DNA from 3 places in the Glutamicibacter sp. V16R2B1 genome. Region 2 is predicted to be linked to each of the others. Evidence: riboswitches for the same ligand, from Rfam matches in the RefSeq annotation. Region 2 holds a riboswitch; each other region holds the start of a gene.

Region 1 (6,046 bases), on a different contig from region 2:
CGACAGGCGCAGCACCGCCGGGTCCAGTCCGGCCTCGGCCAGCTGGGCGGCGGAGAGCCGGCAGTGGGTCATCGTCGCCGGGTGGGCGACCATGGTGCGCGTGTCCCCGATGTTCGCGGCCAGCGCGATCACCTGCAGCCGGTCGATGACCCCGGGCACCAGGGCCGCGTCGTGCAGCTGAACGGCCAGCACGCTGCCGGTGCCGCGCGGAAAGAGGGCGGCGGCGCGCCGGTGGTGGCGGTGCTCGGGACGGCTGGGGTGGTGCACCCGGGCCACGGCCGGGTGGGCGGCCAGGAAGCGGGCCAGCAGCTGCACGTTGTGCTGCACCGCGGCGGCGCGCACCGCCAGGGTTTCCATGCCGGTCAGGATGCTGTGGGCGCTGGCCGCGGAGAGGGTGGGGCCCAGGTCGTGCAGGAACTTTGAGCGCACCAGCATCGCGTACGCCCCGGCCCCGTGGCGTTCAAGCAGGCTGGACCCGGCGTAGCGTTCGCGGCCCCGGGCCAGCTGGGGCCAGCGCTCGGCGTCGGAGAAGTCGAAGCCGCCCCCGTCGATGACCACCCCGCCCAGCACCTGCCCGTGCCCGGCCAGCGCCTTGGTGGCCGAATGCACCACGATGTCCGCCCCGTGCTGCAGCGGCCGGAAGTTCGCGGGGGTGGCCAGGGTGTTGTCCACCACCACCGGGATCTGGTGCCGGTGCGCGATCGCGGCCAGCCGGGGCAGTTCCGGCACCGTGGACAGCGGGTTGGTCACCGATTCGAGGAAGAACGCCCGGGTGTCCGGCTCGATCGCCGCCTGCCAGGCGTCCGGGTTGTCCGGGTCCACGAAGCTGACCCGGATCCCGAAGTCGTGGAACGTGTCGGTCAGCAGGTCCACAGTGCCCCCGTAGAGCTGGTTGGAGACCACCAGGTGCCGCGGGCCCTGGCTGAGGGCCAGCAGGGACAGGGCCACGGCCGCCTGCCCGGTGGCGGTGGCCACCGCGTGCGCCCCGCCCTCCAGGGCGGCGGCGCGCTGTTCGAACACCGCCACCGTCGGGTTGCCGGTGCGGGAATAGGTGAAGCCGGCCTGGCGCAGCGCGAACTTCTCCACCGCATCGGCGTGCGAGGTGAATTCGTAGGCCGCGGAGGGGTACAGCGGCACCGTGAGGGGACGGTGCTCGCCGCCGGGGCTGTATCCGGCGTGGATCGCTGTGGTGGACTGCTGCGCCATGGCTGGCTCCTTTACTCGTGCTGGTGCGTACCGGTGGTGGTGCGCGGGGTTAGATCGCGGCCAGCTGGTCGGCGCGCACCTGCCGGGCGGCGGCGACCAGGTTGGCCAGGGAGGCGGTGGTTTCGGCATAGCCGCGGGTCTTCAGCCCGCAGTCCGGGTTCACCCACAGCGCCTGGCGGTCCACCGAATCCAGGGCGGTGCCGATCAGCTCGGCGATCTCCTGCTGGGAGGGCACCCGCGGGGAGTGGATGTCGTACACGCCCGGGCCGATGCCGCGGCGGTAGCCGAAGGACTTCAGGTCCGCGGTCACCTCCATCGCCGAGCGGGCCGCCTCGATGGAGGTCACGTCCGCGCCCAGCGCGTCGATCGCGCCGATCACCTCACCGAACTCCGAATAGCACAGGTGGGTGTGGATCTGGGTGCCGGCCGCCGCCCCGCCGGTGGCCAGGCGGAACGCGTCCACGCTCCAGCGCAGGTACTCCGGCTGGGCGGCGGCACGCAGCGGCAGCAGTTCACGCAGCGCCGGCTCGTCGACCTGGATGATGCGGATCCCGGCCTGCTGCAGGTCCTGGATCTCATCGCGCAGCGCCAGCGCCACCTGCCGGGCACTGGTTTGCAGCGGCACGTCATCGCGCACGAAGCTCCAGGCCAGGATCGTCACCGGCCCGGTGAGCATGCCCTTGACCGGCTTGTCGGTCAGCGAGGCGGCGTGGGAAATCCAGGGCACGGTGAACGCCGCCGGGCGGGTGACGTCGCCGAAGAGGATCGAGGGGCGGGTGGCGCGTGAACCGTAGGACTGCACCCAGCCGTGCTCGGTGACCGCGAACCCGTCGAGGTTCTCCGCGAAGTACTGCACCATGTCGTTGCGTTCGGCTTCCCCGTGCACCAGCACATCCAGCCCCAGCTCCTCCTGCAGCGCGATCACCCGGGCGATCTCCTGCTCCACGAACCGGCGGTAGCCCTGGTCGTCCAGGGTGCCAGCGGTGTGGGCGGCCCGGGCGGCGCGCACCTCAGCGGTCTGCGGGAAGGAGCCGATGGTGGTGGTGGGCAGCAGCGGCAGCTGCAGGCCCGCCCGCTGCGCGGCGGCGCGCTGCTGCTCATCCGGGCGCTGCAGGTCCTGCTCACCCAGCCCGGCCAGGCGTTCACGCACCTCCGGCACCGTGGTGCCCGGGTAGGCGGCGCGGGCGGCCAGCGCCCGCTCGGTGGCCACCAGTTCGCGGGCGATCGCATCCTCCCCGTGCTCCAGGCCGGTGGCCAGGGTGAGCACCTCGCTGACCTTCTGGTCCGCGAACGCCAGCCAGTCGGCCAGCCCCTCGGGCAGGTTCCCCTCCAGGGCCACATCGTGCGGCACGTGCAGCAGCGAGGTGGCGGTGCCCACCGCCAGGCGTCCGCCGGCGGCGGTCACCGCCTGGCGCAGGGCGCGCAGCGCGATCAGCGAGGCGCCCAGGTGGTTGCGCCACACATTGCGGGCATCCACGATCCCGGCCACCACGGTGGTGCCCTGCAGCTGGCCAAGGAATTCGGGCTGCGGGGCCACCCCGCGCACCAGGTCCACCTGCACCGCGTCCACCCCGGCCCGGGCCAGTACCCCCAGGCCCTCACCGGGGCGGGTGAGCTGCCCGGCGGTGCCGTACCCGGTGGTGACCAGCAGCGCCGGGCGCGGGCCGGAGGACAGCTGGCGGTACACGCGTTCGGCCAGGCCGCCGGGCACCGCGTGCCGGGCACCGGCCTCGGTGACCAGGGCCGGCTCATCGAGCTGCACCCAGCCCACCCCGGCGGCGGCCAGCTCGGCCAGCAGCTGGGCGTAGACCTCGACGAGCTCATCGATCCGGTGCAGCGGCGTGAACCCGGAGCGGGCGGCGCCCTCCTCGGCCTTGGCCAGCAGCAGGAAGCTGATCGGGCCGACCAGGGTGGGGCGGATGGTGTGCCCGGCCCGGGCGTGGGCGGTGAAGTTCTCCAGCAGCCCGGCGGGGTTGGCGCGCAGGGTGGTGCGCTCGCCGAGCTCCGGGACCAGGTAGTGGTAGTTGGTGTCGAACCACTTGGTCATTTCCAGTGGGGCGCGCTGCGCGTCACCGCGGGCCAGCGTGAAGGCGTCGGCGGTGCTCAGCGGGGCGCTGAGCACCTCGGCGAAGCGGGAGGGCACCGCCCCGAGCGCCACCAGCGTGTCCAGCACCTGGTCGTAGTAGGCGTGGTCCCCGGGCAGGGAGCCGTTCGCCGGGTCAAGCCCCAGCTGCACCAGGCGTTCCAGGTTCTGCTGCTGCACGGCAAAGGCCCGCTCGTGCAGCTGCTGCTCGGTCAGGGTGCCGGCCCAGTGCGCCTCCAGCGCCTTTTTCAGTTCGCGGCGCCGGCCGATGCGCGGGTAGCCGAGGATGCTGGCCTGCGGGAAGTGCTGCTTGCTCATGGTGTTCTCCTAGTTTTCTGCCGGGCCGGGGTGCCCGGCCGGGTCGTTGGGCAATTCGGTGGTTCGTCGGTGGAAGCGGGCGCCTAGGCCCCGCTGTGGGCGGCCCAGGATTGGGCCAAGGTGCTGCGGGCGCCGGGCAGCTGCAGCTGCTCGATCACGTCCAGGCTGCCGCGGTGGTCGTTGAACGTGTACAGGTGCAGCCCCGGGGCCCCGTCATCGAACGCCGCCCGGGCCAGGTCCACCGCCCAGCGCACCCCGATGCGGTGGCGTTCGGCGTCGCTGGTCGCGCTTTGCAGCGCGTGGGCCAGGATCGGGTCCGGCTGCACCCCGGTCAGCGCCGCCAGCCGGTTTAGCCGGCGCAGCGAATTGAGCGGGATGATGCCGGGGATGATCGGGATGCACACCCCGGCGCGGCGGGCCGCGGCGAGCAGCCCCCGGTAGTCCTCGGGCTGGAAGTAGACCTGGGTGATCGCATAGTCCGCCCCGGAGCGCTGCTTGCCCAGCAGCACCTCGATGTCGTGCTCGAAGCTCGGGGACTCGGGGTGGCGGTGCGGGTAGGCGGCCACCCCCACCCCCAGCCGGCCCCCGGCCAGGGAGGCGGCGTGTTCGTCCTCCACCTGGCGGATCAGCTCGATCAGGTAGCGGGCGAACGGGAATTCACCGCGCCAGCCCTGCGGGTCCTGCGGCAGGTCACCGCGCAGCGCCAGCACCCCGCGCACCCCCAGGGCGATGAAGTGGCGGATCAGCACGCGCAGCGACTGCGCCGACTCCCCCACACAGGTCAAGTGCGCCAGCGGGCGCAGCTTGGTCTGGGTGACGAGGTGTTCGATCAGCGCCAGGGACTGGGCGCGGCGGGCCGGGGTGCCCGAATAGGTGACCGAGACGTAGTCCGGGCTGGTGTCGGCCAGCTGCTCGATGCTGTGGTAGACCGACTCGGCCACCTCGCGGTTCACCGGCGGGTAGAGCTCGTAGGACAGGGACGGTGGGGCCACCGAACCGGGCATGTGTTCCTCCTCGTGTCAGCGACGAGGCAGTGCACCGTGACCCGCACCCTGGGGTGCGGCCGGCAGCGGCCGGGCCCGGCGCGGCGGCCGGGGCGGATCGGACGGTACTGCTCCATCGTTTCTGGCATTAGCACCTTTCGGTTTCCCGGTGGTTGCTGCGGCGTCGTCGAGCCAGATCTCTTAGCCGCTCTTGATGGGTTGTTGGTGATTCCATCGTTCGCCAGGGCCCGGCGGCGGCGCAAGCACGCCGGGCCGCGCCGCGTCATCCGCCGTCCCACCCCGTCATGTGACGCGTGAACGTTAAGATGACGCGATTCTTACGCCCGCAGTGTGACGCGTGGGCGGTGACCGGTTTTCCCCGGGTTGCCGGGGGCGCACCGGGGGGCAGGGCCGCTGAAGTGTTGCGCCGGGCGGCTTTGTGTGACGCGGTGATGACGCGCCGTGCGGCCCGTGCCAAAGCCCGGCCGATCACCTACACTCCGGGAAAGGATGAAAGTCTTCGGCCACTGGGTGCGCCGGCAGGGGCCGCGGGCGCAGGGGCCGAACCGGTGCCAAGGAGCCGCAATGTACACCGCAATCCGCCTGTCCTTGACCGTGGTGCTGTGCCTGGTCGCCTCGCTGGTGTTGCCGATGCTGTATTCGCGCCTCCTGCAGCCGCTGCGCCAGCAGGTGCAGTACGGCGGCACGGTCAGCGGCCTGCTGGTGCTGACCGGGGCCTGCCTACTGGTCTACAGGCTGCTGCTGGCAGTGCAGGGCCGGGTGCTGGAGGAGTTGCCCCGGCGCTGGCCGGCCGCCGGGCTGGTGGTGCTCACCGCCGCCGGCTGTGTGCTCTTGAGCTGGTACGGGCAGCTGAGCTGGTTTTTCGGGACCCAGTCCTTCCTGGCCGCGCTGGTGTACATCGGGTTCACCCTCGGTGCGCTGCTGCTGCGCCGCCCGGCCCGCCCGCTGGATCGGCGGGCCGGGGCATGACCCCGCACGCTTCCCGGACCGCGGCCGGTGCATCATCTAGGCTGGTGACTACGATGAATGCCAGGCAGAAGACCCACCTAAGCGGCGGGCGCGAGCGCGCCATCAGCGAAGCTGCACGCCCCGATGAGGACGAGTTCCGTGTGGACATTGAGCGGATCCGCTTCTCCCCCTACTTTTCCCGGCTCTCCGCGGTCACCCAGGTGATCCCGCAGGCCGGGGCCGGCACCGTGGTGCACAACCGACTGACCCATTCGCTGAAGGTGTCGGCCGTGGCCCGCTCGATCGCGATCGGGCTGCGCAACTCGGATCCGCGCACCCAACAGCTGGTGGAGGAGCTGGGCGGCTGCGACCCGGTGGTGGTGCAGGCCGCGGCCGCCGCCCACGACCTGGGCCACCCGCCGTTTGGGCACCTGGGTGAGCAGGAGCTGGACCGGGTGGCGCGGCAGAGCCTGGGGCTGCCCGACGG
Region 2 (6,046 bases):
CGGTGGCCTGGGCCAGCAGCGCCCGGGTGTAGGGTTCGGTGCTTTCGGTGATCAGCGAGCGCACGCTGCGGTCCTCCAGGATCCGCCCCGAATTCATCACCAGCACCCGGTCGGCGATGTCCGTGGCGACCGCCAGGTCGTGGGTCACGAACAGGACCGTGGTGCCCTTTTGCCGGGCCAGGGAGACGAAGACCTCCAGCACGGTGCGCTGCACCGTGACGTCCAGGGCGCTGGTCGGCTCATCGGCGATCAGCAGCTGCGGGTCCAGCGCGAAGGCGATCGCGATCAGCACCCGCTGCTTCAGTCCGCCGGACAGCTCGTGCGGGTACTGGCCCAGCCGGTATTCCGGGCGGTCAACGCCCACGCTTGCCAGCAGTTCGACGGCCCGGGACCGCCATTGGGCCTTGGGCACCGAACGCTGCGGGTGCAGCCGGAACACCTCGATCAGCTGGGAGCCGATGGTCTTCACCGGGTCCAGGCTGGAGCCCGGATCCTGGGGCACCAGCCCGATACCGGCCCCGCGGATGGCCCGCCAGCGGCGCACATCCAGGTTCGTCACCTCGGTGCCGCCAAAGCGGATGGACCCCTCGACGCGGGTGCCGGCCGGCAGCAGCCCGATCAGCGCCTTGGTCAGGGTCGACTTGCCGGACCCGGATTCCCCGACAACGGCGAGGATCTGCCCCGAGGGGATGTGCAGGTCCAGCCCGTTGGCGGCCACCGTCCCGCCGGGGTAGCGTACCGTGAGGTCCTCGATGCGCACCACCGGTGCGGCGGGGGTGTTCTTGGCGTTCATTTCCATGTCCACTGTCCTTGTCCTAGAAGCGGAAGGCGCGGTTGATGCTGCGCCCCAGGGCGGCGGTGAGCATGACGGCCGTGACGATCACCAGGCCCGGCAGGGTGGTCAGCCACCAGGCCACCGACAGGTACTGGCGTCCCTCGGAAATCAGCAGCCCCCATTCGGGGGTGGGCGGCGGGGCGCCGAAGCCCAGGAAGCCCAGTCCCGAGATGGCCAGGATCGCCGCCCCCAAATCCACGGCGAGCAGGGCCAGCACCGGTCCGATCACGTGCGGCAGGATGTGCCGGCGCAGCACCGTGAAGTAGCCGCCGCCGCTCATCAGTGCCGCCTGCACGAAGTCGTGGGAGCGCACCCGCAGCACCTCGGTGCGCACCAGCCGGGCGAACGCGGCGATCGAGGCGATCCCCACCCCCAGGCCCAGGGACAGCGGCCCGGGCTCGGTGGCGGTGACCAGGATCAGCGCGATCAGGAACGCGGGCACCGCCAGCAGCACGTCCACCAGGCGCATGGCCACGGCGTCCGCCGCCCTTCCGGTGGTGCCGGCCAGCAGGCCCAGCACGCTGCCGAGCACCGAACCGATCAGGCAGGCCAGTCCCGCGGTCATCAGGGTTTGCCCGGTGCCGTGCACCACCCGGGAGTATACGTCGCGGCCCAGGTGGTCGGTGCCAAAGGGGTGGGCGGGGCTGGGGGCGCTCAGCTTCTGCGCCGGGATCCCGGTGATCGGGTCCGCTGCGCTGAACGCGCCGGGCACCAGCGCCCAGGCCAGCAGCAGGCCCAGCGGCAGCAGCATCCACCAGCGTCCCAGCCAGCGGCGCACCGGGCGGCCCGGTGCTGGCGCCGCGGTGGTTGGTGCCGGCTCCGGAACCGGCAGCCCGGCCGGGGTGGTGTTCTGTTCGGTCAGTACGCTCATGATCCCTTGTCCCTTCAGGCAGCCAGGGCCCGTGCCGAGCCGGCGTGGGCGGTAATGATTCGTGGGTCCAGCTGCGGGTGGATGAGGTCCACCAGCAGGTTCACCACGGTGAAGGTGGCGGCGGTGAGCAGCACCAGAGCCTGCACCAGGGGAATGTCCTGGACGGTGACCGCCTGCAGCACCAGCTGCCCCAGTCCGGCGCGGGCGAACACGGTCTCGGTGATCACCGAGCCGGCCAGCAGGGTGCCGATGGTGATCCCGGCAATCGACAGCGCGGCCGGGGCGGCGTTCTTCAGCGTGTGGCGGTAGAAGATCCAGGACTCCCCGGCCCCCTTGGCGCGCAGCACGTCCACGAACGGCTGGGCCGAGACCTGCTGAACGCTCTTGAGCAGCACCTGGGCGATCGGTGCGCTCAGGTGCAGGGCCAGCACCATGATCGGCACCAGCAGCGACAGCGCCGAACCGTCCGGGAACAGGGACATCACCCCCAGCTGCACTGCCAGCAGCTGCAGCAGCACCAGGCCCAGCCAGAACACCGGGATTGAAATGAACAGCGGCGGCAGGTTCAACAGCGCCCGGCGCAGCCGCTCACCACGGGCCAGGGTGGCCGCGGCCACCAGGGCCACCGCCAGCAGGACGGCCAGCACGAAGGCGCTGCCGGCCAGGACCAGGGTGGATCCGATGACCTCCCCGATCCGGGCGGCCACCGGCGCCCCGGAGGACAGCGAGTAGCCCAGGTCCCCGCGCAGCAGCGCGCCCAGCTGCCCCAGGTATTGGGTGATCAGCGGTTGGTCATAGCCGTAGTGGGCCTTCAGCTGTGCGATGGTGGCCGGGTCCGCGGCGGCGTCGGTGGACAGGAAGATGGTCACCGGGTCATTCGGCAGGGCCTGCACCGCCAGGAAAACCGCGGTGTAGGCCAGCCAGATGACCAGCAGGGCCTGGCCAACGCGCTTGGCAATGTATCCGCCCATGCTTCCCTCCCCTACTTGCCGCTCTTCCAGGCGCCCTGGAAGATCGGGGCGGTGCCGGAGGTGAAGTCGACGTGGGTGCCCGAATGCGCGCCGTAGACCTGGACCTCATCCCACAGCACCAGGGTCAGGGCCTTGTCCAGCACCAGGGCACGCTGTTCCTCACCGATCAGCTTCAGGTGCTCCTGCTCGGTGGTGGCCGCCTGTTCCCGGGTGAACAGTTCGTTCAACTCTTCGTCCGCGTTCAGCGTCTGGGTGTTGTTCGCCGGCCCGAAGACCGGCCCCAGCCCGCCGTAGGCGAACTGCCGGGTGCCGAAGAATTCGACCTTGTCATCGACCAGGGCACTGGTCAGGAACGTGTTGTCCGCTGCCCGGTTCACCAGTTTGACCCCGATCTCGCGCCACTGCTGCTCAATAAGTTCGAAGGCCGGCTTGATGACCACCGAGTTGTTCGAGGAGGCGACGGTGACCTCCAGCTTCTTCCCGTCCTTCTGCCGGATCCCGTCCGGTCCCGGAACCCAGCCGGCCTCATCCAGCAGCTCCTTGGACCGCGCCGGGTCGTAGGCCAATTCCGCGGAGAAGTCCACGAAGCCCGGGGCCTTGTGGTTCAGAATCGATGCGGAAATCACATAGCTGTCCGAAAGCACGGTGTCCTTCAGCGCCTGGCGGTCGATGCCCACCTGCAGCGCCTGGCGGACCTTGGCGTCGGCCAGCTGCCCGGAGCCAATGCGCACCGAGGCGTTGTTGGTGGTCAAATCCACGCCCTGCGCGGCGAACACCTGGCCGCCGCCGGATTTCAGCACCTGCTCATCCACCGGCTGCAATCCCCGAACCAGGTCCACCTGCCCGGACTGGGCGGCTCCGGCACGGTGTGCAACCTCCGGCAGGTACTTGATGACCAGCTCATCCAGGTAGGGAGCCCCCGGGTTCTGGGCACCCTGCGGAGCCCAGGCGTAGTCGTCGCGGGCGCTGAACACCACTTCCTCATCGGGCTTTTCCGAGGCGAAGACGAACGGTCCGGAACCCACGATCTTGGAGATCGCCGACTGCCCGGCGTTGTCCAGCTTCAGCGTTTCGGGGGCCACCAGCCCGGCGGTCACCGAGGAGGTGGCGCGCAGGAAGTTGGCGTCCGGACGCTTCAGGGTGACCTGGACCTTGTTCCCGTCCAGCACCTTGGAGGACTTGTACGCCGAGAAATCCACGTTCGGCTGGATCTGCGCATCCTTGATGCCCAGTCCCAGCGCGTCCAGGTTCGCCTTGACGGCCTTGGCATCCAGTGCGGTGCCGTTGGAAAACGTCACCCCGTCACGAATGGTGAACGTGTACTGGGTCTTGGTCTCGTTGGAGGTGAAGTCACTGGCGATCCACCCCACCAGCTTGCCCTGCTCGGCGTCAAAATAGGTCAGCCGGTCCAGCACCGAGTTCAGCACGTTGGCCTTCTCGTAGAACCGGGCCGCCTGGGTCTGCCAGTTGTCGATGGGGGTGACCTCGGCGTAGGTCAGGGTTCCACCCTGCACCGGGTCGCCGGCTGGCTGTGCCGACTCGGTGTTCGGGCTTGCCGCGCCGCTGCCGCCGCATGCGGTCAACGACAGCCCCAGGGCCGCAAGCAGTGCGGTGGCTTTCAGCGCCAAACGTGGTGGCCGCATAATCCGTGTTCCTCTCGGTTTAGCCCGAGGAGCACGCTGAATTCAGGTCCCTCCCGCGAAGGGAGGCAAAACAGGCAGACATCCGCCCGTGTGCGGGGACCGTTGCGAAATCTAGCAATCTCCATCGGTCCTGGCCTTAGCACCGCTCCCCGTCGGGGTGGTTGCTGCGACGTCAACGAGCCAGGTCTCTCAGTCGCTCTGGATGGTGTTGTTCCGGTGGGTGTTCCGGGTGATTTCAGTGTGCGGCGGGGACATTCATGTGACCAACCATGACGAAACATCGACGTCACATCGCCACCGAGGAGGCGACAAAGGCTCGGCAGCACCGTAACAATGGGGTCACACGCGCCGGTAAGTCATTGTGTGAAGGCGAAAACCGCAGATCCTTGACAATTCCTCCGGCAGGGTGGCGCCGGTGCCACCGCGCCCGCTGTAGTGGGTGGCGCGGGTTTTACACGCCTCCGCGGACCGGGGGCAGTACCGTGCAGCAGCCGCAGGGCCGGGCCGGCTTGGCCTTGTCCCGCAGTTGGAGCCCTGTGAAACCCTGTGCAGATTCCTCATCCACGAGCCGGCAGATCCACCGGCGCGGAAAAACCGCTGGGGGCTACGCCCTGCCGGGGCCCATAGGCCAGGCGACAACGAAACGCTCAAGCACGACCCGGAAACCCGGCTGCGACGTCAGGGTCGGATCCCATTGGTGTCCAGCAGCCCGCTGGGTGCGACGCCAGTACTTCTCATGCTCGCGGCGCCAGCTGGCCAACGAGCGGTCATCCTCCCCTTCGGCAAAGGCGAAATCGGCGTCCACGTGGTCAAAGGCCGCCAAGGTGACCTCGGTGGTCTGCAGGATGAGACGCGCCGTACCGGTGGAATCGCAGGCTAGCCAATAGGCGCCTGCCTCCGGCAACGGTTCACCGCTTGCCGTGTACTCGTTCTCCAGGCTCGAGGTTGCGCGCTTATCCCCGTCGGAAACTGCGCGCAGCAACGCATCGGCCAATGCGGGACTGTCCCCGAAGTAGTCAACGACAGGCAACACCTCGGGTCGCAGGACCCCGCCCCCTGCCCAAAGCACATAGTCGCCCCACAATTGTCTTGCCCGCGCGAGGTCGACCGGCGGGAGCCGGGAGGCCGAGGAATCCATGGCCCCAAGCCTAGTGCTTTCCGCCATGGGCCGGCGCTGCACAGGGGCCTTTCATTGCCTCTGCCCGGAACCAAGGTTGCGCGCAAAAATCGGCGGGAAAGGCATATGGTGCTTCGTGCGCAGAAACCGCTGGCTCCTCTCCGAAGGACTGCCCCGCCCCGGAGGCACTGCGCCGAAAGCCGGTTCCTCAGGGCAACCACAACTTTTGGAATGTGATGCGTCTCACTTCCATTGGATGTGGTGCACTTCGCCTAGCTTGAGGGGGTCAGAACCCATCAACCCCCAAGGAGCGGGTAGCTGTGCACCCACGATCACTTCGCGCCCCAGCCTGCGCGATCAGCCTGGCGTTGGGCTTGACCGCGCTCAGTCTGGCGCCGGCCCAGGCGGAACCACGCCAAACCGAGAAGCAAGCCACCGCCACCGGTTACGGTGGCGCCGTGGCCACCGTCGACCCGGAGGCCTCTTCCGCGGCGATTTCCGTGTTGCGCCGCGGCGGCAACGCCGTGGACGCGGCGGTGGCCGCCGCCGCGACACTGGGAGTCGCCGAACCCTACAGCGCTGGCATTGGCGGCGGAGGCTACTTCATGT
Region 3 (6,046 bases), on a different contig from region 2:
GCAGTTCGTCGGGGATGACGTGCTGGTCGCGCACAACTCGGCGTTCGACTCCGGGGTGATCCGGGCCGCGGCCGAGGCCAGCGAACTGTCGGTCCCGCAGATCCAGCACCTGTGCACCGTGAAGCTCTCCCGCAAGGCCTATGACCTTCCCAGCTATTCGCTGCCGTTCGTGGCCGAGGAAGCCGGGCACCCGATCGAAAACCACCACGAGGCGCTCGCCGACGCCGAAGCCTGCGCCTGGGCCATGATCGATATCGCCGAACGCGGCCAAACCCCCACCGTGCACAACACTGCCGAACACTACTCGGTGCCGCTGGGCCTGACCCGTCCCTGGCAGCCGGGCGATGAGATTTCCCGGGCCATGCGTGACGCGCAGGGTTGGCTGGCCCGCGGTAATGCCATGCCCCCGCGCGACGCGTTCGCGTTCTGGCCGCAGGAGGGGGACAACCCGGCGCCGAACCTGGAGGCCGATGCCAGCCACCCGTTGTTCGGGCAAACCGTGGTGTTCACCGGGAACCTGGGCGTGCCGCGGCCCCAGGCCAAGGAATGGGCCGCCGCCCGTGGCGCACAGACCGCCTCGCGGGTTACCCGCGCCACGACCGCGCTGGTGGTCGGGGACGGCTTTGTCCCCGAGGACCTGGCCAATGGCCGGCTGACCAACAAGGCCAAGCACGTGCTGCGCCTGCGTGCCGCCGGGCAGAAGGTGGAGATCATTTCCGAGGGCGAATTCATGCAGCTGGTCGAAGGCTTCGCCCTGCAGTAATCTGCCGCGGGACGCGGCGCGACTGATCCTCCCGCAGTCTTCGCTCCAGTCCGCTGATCTGCAACGATGGGTCTATGACTTCTCGCGACCTGCTGACGCTGCGCATTGAATTGATGGAATCCCAGCCGCTGATCTGGCGGCGCATCCAGATTCCGGCCGACCTGGACCTGGCCGCTGCCGGTGACATCATCCAGATCGCCATGGGCTGGGACAACAGCCACCTGCAGTCCTTCCACAGCGCGGACCCCACCCAGGGATGGGGCAAGCCACAGACCGGAACCAGCTGGTATGACCAGCTTGCCCTGGACGAGGAGCTGGAGGGCCAGCCGCAGGAGGGCACCACACTCGGCCAGGCCCTGGCGGTCAACCCGGGAACCTTGTTCTACGTGTACGACTTCGGGGACAACTGGACGCACCGTCTGACCCTCGAATCATCAACCCCCTGCCCGGACGAGCAGTGCGCCGCCCGGGTGCTCGAGGGGGAAATGCGGGCGCCGGTGGAAGACAGCGGAGGATTATCGGGCTGGTACGACAAGCTGGAGGAGTTCCACGCCGAACAGCCCACCGAGGAGCAGCAGGAAACCATCGACTGGCTGCGCTGGCGCTCCGGCGATGAGCTCGACTTCGACCCGCTGACCTACAACCAGCAGGCGGCGAACCGCGAGCTGGAACTGTACTTCAGCCTCGTCTCGGGAGACTCGGTCTTCGGCCAGTGGCTGCGCGCCAAGCCCTCGGGGGTACGGCGCTACGCGCTGATCCTGGCCAGCGAGGCCGGAATCACCGACGCGGCGGAGGGGGCGCCGATTCCCGAATGGTTCTTCACGGAGATAGTTCGGCCTTTCCAGGTGCTCATTGAGCTGGCCCAGGGCGAAGGCATCAAGCTCACCCCCGCCAGCTGGATGAACCCGAAGGCCGTGGCGGAACTGGTGAACCGCCTGCAGTGGGAGGGCATCGACTACGAATCCTCCTCCCGCAAGCGTGAACACTCGATGCATACGGTGGCCCACTTGCGTGAGGTGGCGCGCATGGCCGGACTGGTGCGGGTCTACCGCGGGCGTGTGCTCGCCACGAAAAAGGGCAATGAACTGGCCGGGGATGAACAGCGCCTCGCCCGCCATCTGCTCAACGCCATCAACACGGCGGAAAAGGATGAGGGCCTGCGCGATGGCACCATCGCCTACTGGTTGTGCCGGGCCGCCGGGATCGAGGCGCTGAGCGACGCGGCGTCCGACTACATCACCGAGGTCATGAACTTGCTGGGTTACCGGATGGGGCCGCTGGGTCAGCCGTTGGGGCGCCATGCGGTCGTGCACCGCAGTACTCTCGCCCACCTGTTTGAGGAGCTCGCCCGGTGGCACCGACGCGACTCCGGGGGCTACTTCTCAAAGCCTGCCCAGGAACACGTGGACGAATTCGCGCGGATGGTGCTGCAGGCTCCCGTGTCCTGAGGCGCGCCGTAACGGGGCGAGAGACGAACCGGTCCACCGCCTGACTACGCTGTTGGCCTGCGGCCCCTAATGGGCCGTGCATTATGGCTTTGGTGTGCCCAGAATCTGGAATCCGCCTCATCCGTCGATTCACATGTCGTCACAGAAGCGGAAGATGACGGGATGTGACGCCCGAAATGTCGCCATAAGACTGATCATTGCAGCTTGTGACCTGCCCTTTGAGCCGTTCTCCATCCCTGCGCCAGACTGGTGGACAACGAAGGCGATGACCTTCAAACCATCCAGAGCGGCCGAGAGATCTGGCTCTACGACGTCGCGGCAACCACCCCCTGGGGCACGGTGCTACTGCCAGAAACGATGGAGAATTTCCTGGCTGACCCCTCCTCAGTGAGGCTGCGCGGCCGGGACGCTTCGTCGCGGTAAAGACGAGGAGTACACATGATCAGCCTGCGCAACGTATCGACAAGCTTCGGCACCGGCAGCGACGCTTTTACGGCCGTGGACAACGTGTCCCTGGACATTCCCCAGGGCTCGATCCAAGGAATTATCGGTTTCTCGGGAGCGGGAAAATCGACCCTGATCCGCAACATCAATCTCCTGCAGCGCCCGGACAGCGGTTCGGTCCAAGTTGGCGGCGTGGAATTGACCGAACTTTCAGAGGAAGAGCTGCGGCGCGAACGCCATCAAATCGGCATGATCTTCCAGCACTTCAACCTGCTCAATAACCGCACTGCCGCCCAAAATGTGGAGCTCTCGCTCAAGTTTGCCGGGGTTCCCGCCCGCCAACGGAGAGCGAAGGCCCAGGAGGCGTTGGCCATTGTGGACCTGGCCGACAAGATCCATTCCTATCCGGCCCAGCTCTCCGGCGGCCAAAAGCAGCGCGTGGCCATCGCCCGCGCCCTGGCCACGCAGCCCAAGGTGCTTTTGTGCGACGAACCCACAAGCGCCGTTGACCCGCGCACTACCGCCTCGGTACTCCAATACCTGCTGGACATCAACGCCAACCTGGGAATCACCACCGTGATCGTCACCCACGAAATGAACGTGGTCAAGGCCATCGCCGACAACGTGGCGGTAATGGAGGACGGGCGGCTGGTTGAACAGTTTGACCTGGCCGAGTTGAGGCAACCGGGTTTCAGCCCGCATACCGCGATCGGACGCTACCTGATCAGTGACGAGATCGTCCTGCAGCGCCCCACCGGCCATGAAGAACACCGCACCCCGCAGCTGTCGGCTGCCGCATCCTAGGAGACGTCTTGAGCACAATCTATCTTCCGCTTGCGGCCGCTGCGAGCAGCAACGGCGCAGTGGCCACCTTCAGCATTGACCGCCTGCTGGAACTGGGACCCGAGATCGGCGTCGCGATCGGCCAGACCCTGGCGATGCTGCTGGTCTCCATTCCCCTGGCGATCCTGATCGGTACCCCCTTGGGAATCTGGCTCTATTCCATGTCACCGCAGGGCCTGCGGTCCCGACCGCGGCTGCACCGCATCGTCGACGGTGCAGTGAACACCATCCGCTCCTTCCCGTTCCTGATCCTGCTGATCGCGATCATCCCGGTCACCCGGTTCATCGTCGGAACAACGGTGGGTACCGCCGCGGTGATTGTCCCGCTGACCATCAACGCGATTCCCTATTTTGCCCGCTTCGTGGAACAGAACATCACCCAGCTGGGGTCGGGCGTCGTTGAAGCCGCCAATGCCATGGGCGCCACCCGCGGGCAGATCATCCGCGACGTCCTGCTGGTGGAGGCCCGGCCGGCGCTGTTTGGCTCGATCACCATCATGACCGTCTCCTTCATCTCCTACTCGGCCATGGCAGGGCTGGTTGGCGGGGGAGGGATTGGCGACTTCGCCATCCGCTACGGCTACTACCGCTACGAGACCGGTGTCATGCTCCTGGCCATCGTGCTGATGATCGCGCTGGTGCACCTGGTGCAGGTCTCCGGCACGGCGCTGGCCCGGCGCTACGACAAACGATAGCCAGCACCCGTTACTTCACCTTCACTACTTCAAAGGAACACCATGTCACTGACTCGTCGCAGGATCATCACCTCAGCAGCCGCCTTGGCCGTCACCGGTCTGCTGGCTTCATGCGGTTTGACCGGCAATGTCAATGCCGGGAACGACAAGACCATCAAACTGATCGTCACCGAATCGGCGCCCACCCAGGAGCCCACAAAGATCGCCGAGCGCATCCTGGAGGAACAGGGATGGGATGTGCAGGCGACCTACGTCACCGACATTGTCCAGCCCAACCACGTGGTGGCGAACGGTGATTATGACGCGAATTTCTTCCAGCACGCAGCCTACCTGGAGCAGTTCACGGCGGATCAGAACATCGAGGTGGACCCGGCCTTTTACATGTACGGTTCACCGGCCGGGCTGTACTCGACCAAGCACAAGTCGGCGAAGGAACTGCCCGATGGGGCCAAGATCGCCATCCCGGTGGATCCCTCGAACAACGGCCGGGCCCTGGCCCTGCTGGCCAAGGAGGGGCTGCTGAAGATCACCGAGGGCAAGAGCGTCATCCACCTTTCGCAGAACGACATCCTGGAGAACCCCAAGAACTTCTCCTTCGTTGAGGTGGACCAGCAGTCGCTGTCCAAGACCCTGCCCGACGTGGATGCCGGCTTCCTGTTTGTGAGGCTCGGCGGGGAGATCGGGCTGACCCCGCAGGATGCGCTGCTGTTTGAGGAAGAGGAGGACGCCCTTCCCTACAACAACCTGGTGGCGGCAAAACCCGGTTTCATGGAGACCGAGAAGGGCAAGGCCCTGGAAGCCGCCTACCATTCCGATGAGGTGCGCGAATGGTACGAAGACTACCTCGACGGCGCACTGCCCACCCCCTGGGATCGCGACCCGGCAGCGGACCTCGCCACCTGGAACACCCAGAACTAACGAACACATCTAAAACGCCTGCGAGGGACAAGCCACCGGCTTGTCCCTCGCAGGCTCTACGCATTGCCGGGGTCATGGCCATCGCTCGTGCCCAATAACCCGTTCTCGTGAACGGTGGGCAGGAGCGCGTCACCCCGACGGGCCAGCGGGCCGAGGACCAACCGCTCGATCAGCCGACCAGGCCCATCCAGCGCTCATGCAGTTCGGAAATGATGTCATCGAGCACCGAGGCGGGGCGTTCGGCGATCAGGTCGGTGCCGTACACGGCGGCCAGCAGGGCGACGGCGTACGCGTCGGCTTCTGGATCCCGGGGCTGCTCGGCCTGCGGATCCTCGTCTTCGTTCTCATCGGCCCCGCCAAAGTAGGCGGCATAGGCTTCGGCGGCGGGACGGTCCAGGGAAGCGGCAACGGTGTCCACGATCCCGCGCAGGGCCTCGGCAGCGCTGCCTTCCAGTCCCTTCAGGTGCCCCTGCCAGTCCCCGGCTGCGGCGGTGGACTTCTCCAGGGCCGAACGCAGGATCAGTGCGGCGGCGGCGGCGGTATTCGCCGCCGGTTCCCCGTGGCTGAGGAACGCGGCCGACTTGGCCAGCGCCTTCGTGTTGGCCTGCGGTACCCGGGCGATGAGTGCGGTGACCGCGGCGCGCGGCAGCACCCCGGTGCTGTCGTTCTGGGCGCCCGTGGGACGTGCCGCATAGCCCATGTCCGCGCTGTCCAGCCCGCTCAGGTTCGCCGGGTCCCCGGCCGCGATGCCCTCGGGGCGCTCCACGGCGGCGAATTCGGTGTCGATCCAGCGCTCCAGCGGCTGCGGCGCGGATTCCGGGAAGGAGCCGGTCAGCTGCTTGTAGGCGCGCAGGGAGGCCAGCCACATGCAGGCGGCCTCATCGCTGGCGACCCCGCTGTTGGCCCACTCCAGGGCTTCGAGCAGACCGTCGGCC

What was found. Region 2 has a riboswitch for S-adenosylmethionine ahead of FDN03_RS04440 (ABC transporter substrate-binding protein). Riboswitches for the same ligand answer to the same signal wherever they lie in the genome.
Region 1: linked by a shared signal. The riboswitch ahead of FDN03_RS01765 (methylenetetrahydrofolate reductase) and the one ahead of FDN03_RS04440 (ABC transporter substrate-binding protein) in region 2 are both predicted to bind S-adenosylmethionine.
Region 3: linked by a shared signal. The riboswitch ahead of FDN03_RS14215 (ATP-binding cassette domain-containing protein) and the one ahead of FDN03_RS04440 (ABC transporter substrate-binding protein) in region 2 are both predicted to bind S-adenosylmethionine.

Annotation. Positions count from the first base shown of each region.
Region 1 is NZ_VATX01000004.1:53,801-59,846, reverse strand. It holds gene FDN03_RS01775 (aminotransferase class I/II-fold pyridoxal phosphate-dependent enzyme) at 1-1,206, opposite strand, end outside; gene metE (5-methyltetrahydropteroyltriglutamate--homocysteine S-methyltransferase) at 1,256-3,607, opposite strand; gene FDN03_RS01765 (methylenetetrahydrofolate reductase) at 3,691-4,611, opposite strand; SAM riboswitch class I at 4,721-4,811, opposite strand; gene FDN03_RS01760 (hypothetical protein) at 5,176-5,580, shown strand; gene dgt (dGTP triphosphohydrolase) at 5,634-6,046, shown strand, end outside.
Region 2 is NZ_VATX01000007.1:62,110-68,155, forward strand. It holds gene FDN03_RS04425 (ABC transporter ATP-binding protein) at 1-799, opposite strand, end outside; gene FDN03_RS04430 (ABC transporter permease) at 816-1,706, opposite strand; gene FDN03_RS04435 (ABC transporter permease) at 1,721-2,677, opposite strand; gene FDN03_RS04440 (ABC transporter substrate-binding protein) at 2,689-4,320, opposite strand; SAM riboswitch class I at 4,439-4,529, opposite strand; gene FDN03_RS04445 (ASCH domain-containing protein) at 4,925-5,389, opposite strand; gene ggt (gamma-glutamyltransferase) at 5,758-6,046, shown strand, end outside.
Region 3 is NZ_VATX01000019.1:43,829-49,874, reverse strand. It holds gene FDN03_RS14225 (exonuclease domain-containing protein) at 1-763, shown strand, start outside; gene FDN03_RS14220 (plasmid pRiA4b ORF-3 family protein) at 838-2,211, shown strand; SAM riboswitch class I at 2,486-2,575, shown strand; gene FDN03_RS14215 (ATP-binding cassette domain-containing protein) at 2,650-3,459, shown strand; gene FDN03_RS14210 (methionine ABC transporter permease) at 3,468-4,193, shown strand; gene FDN03_RS14205 (MetQ/NlpA family ABC transporter substrate-binding protein) at 4,236-5,111, shown strand; gene FDN03_RS14200 (hypothetical protein) at 5,281-6,046, opposite strand, start outside.